One region of the Actinocorallia sp. B10E7 genome, then DNA from elsewhere that is predicted to be linked to it. Evidence: riboswitches for the same ligand, from Rfam matches in the RefSeq annotation. Region 1 holds a riboswitch; the other holds the start of a gene.
What was found. Region 1 has a riboswitch for glycine ahead of gcvP (aminomethyl-transferring glycine dehydrogenase). Riboswitches for the same ligand answer to the same signal wherever they lie in the genome.

Region 1 (4,139 bases):
TGACCGAGGAGGCCAGGTGCACCGCCCGCTCCGCGCCCACCCGCAACGCCAGGGTGGTGAGCAGCTGTGCGTGGTCGAGGCGCAGCAGCAGGTCGCTCGCCGCGGTCTCGCTCCGGCTGAAGCCGACCAGCCAGGGCTCGCCCCCGGAGACCATGATCGCCATGTTGTCCAGGCTGCGGTGCGCGATCCGGCGGTGGTGCAGCAGCTCCAGCTGCCGCCACAGGCCGACCATCAGCTCGTCGGTGAGTTCCTCGTCGGGTAGGTCGGCCAGGAGGGCGCCGTCCAGGTGCTCGTAGGCCAGCAGAGACGCCTCTGTGCCGACCTCGGCGGTGGCCAGCAGCCGGGGGGTGCGGACCTGCGCGGTGAACGCCGCGTAGGCGGCCAGCGACTCCTGTTCCAGCGAGCGGCGCAGCGACCGCACGGCGCGGCGGGGCTGGTTGGCCCGCAGCCGCAGCCCGCGCCAGACCCGGTAGAGCAGGCCTGAGGACTGCTGGTCGCGGTCCAGGACGGTGACGTCCAGCCGCTGTCCCGGCAGCTCGACCAGGTAGCGGCGGTGGTCGAGGGTGCCGTCGTCGGCGCGGACCGCCCTGAGCGGATGGAAGCCGAGGCGGCGCAGCACCTCCACCACGGCGGTGCCGGCGGGCCGGGGATTGGGGGTGCCCAGGCCGTAGAGCGTCAGGTAGGCGACCAGGCTCCCGATGAGGAACGTCGCGACCATGCCCAGGGCGGTGGAGTAGCCGGCGACCAGGGAGGCCAGCGCGGCCAGCGCGAGCGTGCCCCACATGGCCAGCTGCCAGCGGGGCCGTCCGCCCAGGCGCACCGCGACGGCGTAGGCGATCACCGGGGTGAGATCGGACTGCAGCGGGGGAGTGCCGGCCCTGGTGAAGCCCAGGACGTCGGTCAGATGGCTGGGCCCGGCCGCGGCGGCCCAGCCCTCGATGGCGAAGTCCACGGCCAGCGCGGCCACCGCGGCGCACAGGCCGAGCAGCACGCGGATCACGTCCCGGCGCAGGATGCGGTCCAGGGCGAACGCGACCGGGACGGCCAGGACGCCGAAGCCGGCGGTGAGCCCGGCCAGGGTCAGCAGGAAGTGCGGCGCCTGCTCGGTGCCGCGGCTGATGTCGGTCTCCAGGCCGGTGGTGGTCTGGGTGGCCAGAGTGGGAAGCAGCAGGAGCAGGCCGAGGCCCGCCAAGCAGGCCAGGGCGCGGAACAGGGTGCTCGGGTTGCGGATCCGCCCGGGCAGGGAGGGTTCTTCGACCACCGCTCCCGGCACGGGGGACGGCAGGGGCTCCAGGGCCGCGTCGCCCTGTGTGCTCGTCACGCTTTACACCGTCCTCCTGGTTCCGGTAGTCCCCAAAGGTTAGTCCGTCCATGACACTGCGTGATCATGTCGGCCGCGGGGGGACTTTCGACGGGTCCCGGTGGTTCCGGAACAGCTAGATCCTCCCGTGCCGGGGCCGTCTGCGGGAGGGGGGCAGCCCACCGGATAGACTGATCGTGCTGTCGACCCCGTGCGGGAGAGACTCCGCGCAAGCCGGCGCGGAGCGCCGAAGGAGCAACCTCCCCGGAACCTCTCAGGCAAAAGGACCGCATGGACGAGGCGTCTCTGGAAAGCGGGCCGTGCGGCTCCACCGAAGGTGAAAACCCCGCCGGGGTGAAGCTCTCAGGTTCCATGACAGAGGGGGAACGAGGATCTCGGGATCCTTCTCTTTTCCCTTCCGCGCTCCAGGAGGCTCGTCCATGACCGCGCAGTTCGACTTCTCCGACCGTCATATCGGGCCGTCCGCCGACGAACAGGCCAGGATGCTCGCCGCCGTCGGGTTCGCCGATCTCGACGCCCTGAGCGAAGCGGCGGTGCCCGCCGCGATCCGCACCGGCCGCCCGCTGGACCTGCCGCCCGCGCTGAGCGAGACCGCCGCGCTGGCCAGGCTGCGGGAGCTGGCCTCCCGCAACACCGTGCTCACCTCGCTGATCGGCCTGGGGTACCACGGGACGGTCACCCCGGGCGTGGTCCTGCGCAACGTGCTGGAGAACCCAGGCTGGTACACCGCCTACACGCCCTACCAGCCGGAGATCTCCCAGGGCAGGCTCGAGGCGCTGCTGAACTTCCAGACCGTGGTCTCGGACCTGACCGGGGCGCCGGTGGCCAACGCGTCCATGCTGGACGAGGGCACGGCCGCGGCCGAGGCGATGGCGCTGGCGCTGCGGGCGACCCGCCGCAAGGAGCCCGGCGTGTTCGTGGTGGACGCCGACGCGCTGCCCCAGACGATCGAGGTGGTGCGGGCGCGGGCGCTGCCGCAGGGCATCCCGGTGGTCCTGGCCGATCTGGACGAGGGCCTTCCGGAAGGGGAGATCTTCGGGGTGCTGGCCCAGTACCCGGGCACGTCCGGGAAGATCCGCGACCTGCGGCCGGTGATCGAGGCGGCGCACGCCCGCGACGCCCAGGTGGTCGTGGCCGCCGACCTGCTGGCGCTGACGCTGCTGACCCCGCCCGGGGAGCTGGGCGCGGACATCGTCGTGGGCTCGGCGCAGCGGTTCGGGGTGCCCTTCGGGTTCGGCGGCCCGCACGCCGGCTACATGGCGGTCCGGCAGGGCCTGGAGCGGCAGCTGCCGGGACGGCTGGTCGGGGTCTCGGTCGACGCAGACGGGAACCAGGCCTACCGGCTGGCGCTGCAGACCCGCGAGCAGCACATCCGCCGCGAGAAGGCGACCTCCAACATCTGCACGGCGCAGGTGCTGCTGGCCGTCATGGCGTCCATGTACGCCGTCTACCACGGCCCCGAGGGCCTGACGCGGATCGCGCGGCGGGTGCACAGGATGGCCGCGACGTTCGCCGCGTCGATCAAGGCCCAGGAGGTCGAGGGGTTCGAGGTCGTCCACGAGCACTACTTCGACACCCTCACCATCCGGATCCCCGGCCACGCGCCGGCCACGGTGGAGGCGGCCCGACGGGCCGGGTTCAACATCCGCCTGGTGGACGACCGGACGATCGCGGTGGCGTTCGACGAGACCACCACCGAGGAGCACCTGCAGTCGCTGCTGGAGGCGATCGAGCAGCGCGGGTTCCGCCGCGCGGTCGCGCTCGCGGACCCGGCCGGGCAGGCGGAGGCGCTGCCGGAGGGCCTGCGCCGCGCCAGCACGTTCCTCAGCCACCCGGTGTTCCACTCCCACCGGTCCGAGACGGCGATGCTGCGCTACCTGCGCCGCCTGCAGGACAAGGACATCGCGCTCGACCGGTCGATGATCCCGCTGGGCTCCTGCACGATGAAGCTCAACGCGACCACCGAGATGGAGCCGATCACCTGGCCGGAGTTCGCGGACATCCACCCGTTCGCGCCGATCGAGCAGGCCGCCGGCTACGTCGAGCTGATCGGCGAGCTCGAGGCCTGGCTGGCGGAGATCACCGGATACGCGAAGGTGTCGGTGCAGCCGAACGCCGGGTCGCAGGGCGAGCTCGCCGGGCTGCTGGCGGTGCGGGCCTACCACGAGTCGCGTGGCGAGGGGCACCGGAACGTCTGCCTGATCCCGTCCTCGGCGCACGGCACCAACGCGGCCAGCGCGGCGATGGCCGGGATGAAGGTGGTCGTCGTCAAGTGTGACGACGAGGGCAACGTCTCCCTGGACGACCTGCACGCCAAGATCGAGAAGCACGCCGCCGACCTGTCGGTGATCATGGTGACGTACCCCTCGACGCACGGCGTGTACGAGGAGACGATCACCGAGGTCTGCGCCGCCGTGCACGCGGCGGGCGGCCAGGTGTACGTGGACGGCGCCAACCTCAACGCGCTGGTCGGGCTGGCCCGTCCCGGCGAGTTCGGCGCGGACGTCTCGCACCTGAACCTGCACAAGACGTTCTGCATCCCGCACGGCGGCGGCGGTCCGGGCGTCGGCCCGGTCGCGGTCGGCGCGCACCTGGCGCCGTTCCTGCCCAACCACCCGCTGCGGTCCGAGGCGGGCCCGGAGACGGGCGTCGGCCCGATCTCGGCGGCCCCGTGGGGTTCGGCGGGCATCCTGCCCATCCCGTGGACCTACATCGCGCTCATGGGCCCCGACGGGCTGCTGCGCGCCACCCAGGCGGCGATCCTGGCCGCCAACTACGTGGCCCGCAGGCTCGCCCCGCACTACCCGATCCTCTACAC
Region 2 (4,139 bases), on a different contig from region 1:
CCAGGTCCAGGCCGCGGGTGATGCTGCAGATCCTCTGCCATGAGAGCGCCGACCTGGGGCTGCTGCTCACCCGGATAGGCGAGGAGTCGCTGGTGCGCTTCCGCGAGGTGATCGAGATGCCGGATCTGCATGCCGTCCTGCGGTTCCGGCTGGTCTATCAGGAGACACGTATCGCTTAAAGAGTGCTCTACCAGCATTTATCGGTTCCAAGGACGCATGACGTGGCCGTGCTTCGTACAGTTCTAAGCAAGTCGCTCCTAGTCCTTACGTAGGAGGTATCGATTAGCAGTGACAGCGGCATCCTGTCCCGTATCCCGGTCAGTGAAGGGGGTCTGCGCCCGATTGAGAAAACAGAGCTAGACCTTCTGCTCGAGACCGGCGACGCGTGACCGCGTCGCCGGTCTCATGCCTGGACGGAAGTTTTATGTGATCCTGGTCGGGTGAGTGGGGAATTCTGGCAGACCGGCCTGCTCGGCCTCTGCGCCGGACTGCTGATCTCGGTGGTGACCGCGCCCGTGGGAGTGTCCGGGGCGGTGTTCCTGCTCCCCGTCCAGTTGAGCGTGCTCGGCGTGCCCAGCCCGGCCGTCACCCCCACCAACCTGCTGTTCAACGTGGTGGCGGGCCCCGGAGCGCTGATCAGGTTCCGCAGGACGGGGCAGCTGGCCGGACCCCTGGCCCGGCTGCTGGTGGCCGGGACCGTGCCGGGCGTCGTCGTGGGAGCGGTGATCCGGGTGTTCGTCCTGCCCGGGCCCCAGGTGTTCAAGCTGCTGGTCGCGGCCTTCCTGCTGCCGCTGGGGGTGTGGCTGTGCCTGCGGACGGTGCGCCCCTCCCGACGGCCTTCCGCGACCGTCCCGTCCCGTTTCTCGGTATCACTGCTGGCCCTGGGAGTCGGGATCATCGGCGGGATCTACGGGGTCGGCGGCGGCTCCCTGCTCGGCCCGATCCTGGTGGGCCGGGGCCTGCCCGTCGCGGTGGTGGCCCCCGCCGCGCTGGCCTCCACCTTCGTCACCTCGATCGTGGGAGCCGCCGTATCCCTGCTCACCCCCGGTGACATAGCCCCCCAGTGGACCCTGGGCGTCCTGTGCGGGCTCGGCGGCCTGCTGGGCGGGTACCTGGGCGCCCGCCTCCAGCCCCGGCTCCCGGAGAAGGCGCTGAGGCTGCTGCTGGGCGGGCTCGCCGTCGCCGTCGCCCTCCTCTACCTGGCCGGATCCCCGCGCGGAGCCCTATAGTTGGGGGCGACGCCGAATGATCCCCTGCGGGAGAGTGTCCGGGCCCTGCGGGTCCGGGCCGCCGAAGGAGCAATTCCTCCCCGGAACCTCTCAGGTACCCAGGACCGCAAGGGTGGGCGGCCTCTGGAAAGAGAAGGTCCGGGAGCCTTCCGCCGAAGGTGAAAGCCCTCACGGGTGAAGCTCTCAGGCAACGCAGACAGAGGGGGAGGGCCCAGTCCGCAGGTGTACGGATGGGACGATGGGAAACGTTCTCGCCGTGTGCCGGTCACAAGGAGCCCACCCAGGTGTCTGCAAAGATCACGCCGCTGTACGAGCTGCACAAGGAACTCGGCGGCAACCTCGTCGACTTCGCCGGTTACCTCATGCCCCTGCGCTACGGGTCGGAGACGGCCGAGCACCACGCCGTGCGCACCAGCGCCGGGATCTTCGACATCTCGCACATGGGTGAGATCTTCGTTACAGGCGCGCAGGCCGCCGAGGCGCTCGACCACGCGCTGGTGGGCCTGGCCTCGGCGCTGGAGGCGGGCAGGGCCCGCTACACGATGATCGTCAACTCCGAGGGCGGGGTGCTGGACGACCTGATCGTCTACCGGCTCAGCCGGCACGGGTTCATGGTCGTGGCCAACGCCGCCAACGCCGGGGTCGTCGCCGAGGAGTTGAAGAAGCGGGCCGAGGGGTTCGAGGCCGCGGTGGACGACCAGTCCGAGAACTACGCGCTGATCGCCGTCCAGGGGCCCAGGGCGCAGGCCGTCCTGGAGCGGCTGACCGACGCCGACCTGGCCGGGCTGAAGTACTACACGCTGATCAGCGGCACGGTGGGGGGCGTGGTGTCCTTCATCGCGCGCACCGGATATACCGGAGAGGACGGGTTCGAACTCTTCATCCACTCCGAGGACGCGGTCACGCTCTGGAAGAAGATCACCGAGGCGGGGGACGGGGAACTCACCCCGTGCGGGCTGTCGGCGCGCGACACGCTCCGGCTCGAGGCGGGCATGCCGCTGTACGGGCATGAGCTGACGGCCGACCTGACCCCGTACGATGCTGGTCTCGGCCGGGTCGTACGGCTGGAGAAGGACTTCGTCGGACGCGACGCCCTCGCGGCCGTCGCCGAGAGCGGGCCGTCCCGCAGGCTCGTCGGGCTCGTCGCGCGGGGGCGGCGGGTCCCGCGCGCGGGATACGCGGTCATCGGCGACGACGGCTCGCCGTGCGGCGTCGTGACCAGCGGAGCACCGTCCCCGACCCTGGGCAAGCCCATAGCCATGGCCTACGTCGGGATCGGCAGCACGCCGGTCGCCGTCGACATCCGCGGAAAGCAAGAACCGGTCGACGTGGTCGACCTGCCCTTCTACAGGAGAACAGACAAGTGAGCGTTCCTGAGCAGCTCCGTTACACCGAGGAGCACGAATGGGTCTCGGGCCTGGACGGTGAGGACGGCATCGTGACCGTCGGGATCACCGACTACGCCGCCGACGCCCTCGGCGACATCGTGTACGTCTCGCTGCCCGAGGAGGGGCAGACGGTGACCGCCGGCGAGCCCTGCGGCGAGGCCGAGTCCACCAAGTCGGTCTCCGACATCTACTCGCCGCTCTCCGGCGAGGTCGTGGCCGTCAACCAGGCCGTCACCGAGGACCCCGGCACGATCAACGCCGACCCGTACGGAGAGGGCTGGCTGTACCGCATCCGGATCGACGACGACAACCCGGACCTGCTCGACGCCGAGGCCTACTCAAAGATCATCGAGGAAGCATGAGCACCCTTTTCCAGCACCTGTCCGACGTCGACCCCGAGGTCCACGAGGCGGTCAGGGCCGAACTGGGCCGCCAGCAGCACACCCTGGAGATGATCGCCTCGGAGAACTTCGCTCCGGTGGCGGTGCTCGAGGCGCAGGGGTCGGTCCTCACCAACAAGTATGCCGAGGGCTACCCGGGCCGCCGCTACTACGGCGGCTGCGAGTACGTCGACGTCACCGAGCAGCTGGCCATCGACCGGGCCAAGGCGCTGTTCGGGGCCGAGCACGCCAACGTCCAGCCGCACTCGGGGGCGCAGGCCAACACGGCCGTGTACTTCGCGCTGCTCGACCACGGCGACACCATCCTCGGCCTCGACCTGGCGCACGGCGGGCACCTGACCCACGGCATGCGGCTGAACTACTCGGGCAAGTTCCTGAACGTGGTGCCCTACCACGTCCGGGAGTCCGACGGCCTGGTCGACATGGACGAGGTCGCGGCGCTGGCCGCCGAGCACCGGCCCAAGATGATCGTCGCCGGCTGGTCGGCCTACCCGCGCCAGTTGGACTTCGCCCGGTTCCGCGAGATCGCCGACTCCGTCGGCGCGCTGCTGTTCGTCGACATGGCGCACTTCGCCGGCCTGGTGGCGGCGGGGCTGCACCCGTCCCCGGTGCCGTACGCCGACATCGTCACGACCACCACGCACAAGACCCTGGGCGGTCCTCGCGGCGGCCTGATCCTGGCCAGGGAGGAGCTCGGCAAGAAGATCAACTCCGCGGTCTTCCCGGGCATGCAGGGCGGTCCGCTGGAGCACGTGATCGCGGCCAAGGCCGTCGCGCTCAAGATCGCGGCGTCCGAGGAGTTCAAGGACCGCCAGCGGCGCACCCTGGAGGGAGCCCAGGTCATCGCCGCCCGGCTGCTCCAGGAGGACGCGGCCAAGGCCGGGGTGAAGGTGCTGACCGGCGGCACGGACGTGCACCTGGTCCTGGTCGACCTGGTGGACTCCGAGCTGACCGGGCGGGACGCCGAGGACCGGCTGCACGAGATCGGCATCACGGTCAACCGCAACGCCGTCCCGAACGATCCGCGTCCGCCGATGGTGACCTCCGGGCTGCGGATCGGCACCCCGGCGCTGGCCACCCGCGGTTTCGGCAGGGAGGACTTCGAGGAGGTCGCCGACATC

Region 2: it holds a riboswitch for glycine, as region 1 does, so the genes downstream of both, gcvT (glycine cleavage system aminomethyltransferase GcvT) here and gcvP (aminomethyl-transferring glycine dehydrogenase) in region 1, are expected to answer to the same signal.

What each region holds. Positions count from the first base shown of each region.
Region 1 covers NZ_JBDPLZ010000003.1:300,267-304,405, forward strand. The annotation lists gene ABGB12_RS11205 (lysylphosphatidylglycerol synthase transmembrane domain-containing protein) at 1-1,321, opposite strand, end outside; glycine riboswitch at 1,505-1,600, shown strand; gene gcvP (aminomethyl-transferring glycine dehydrogenase) at 1,741-4,139, shown strand, end outside.
Region 2 covers NZ_JBDPLZ010000007.1:57,222-61,360, reverse strand. The annotation lists gene ABGB12_RS24050 (hypothetical protein) at 1-179, shown strand, start outside; gene ABGB12_RS24045 (sulfite exporter TauE/SafE family protein) at 441-1,229, shown strand; glycine riboswitch at 1,247-1,346, shown strand; gene gcvT (glycine cleavage system aminomethyltransferase GcvT) at 1,460-2,596, shown strand; gene gcvH (glycine cleavage system protein GcvH) at 2,593-2,979, shown strand; gene glyA (serine hydroxymethyltransferase) at 2,976-4,139, shown strand, end outside.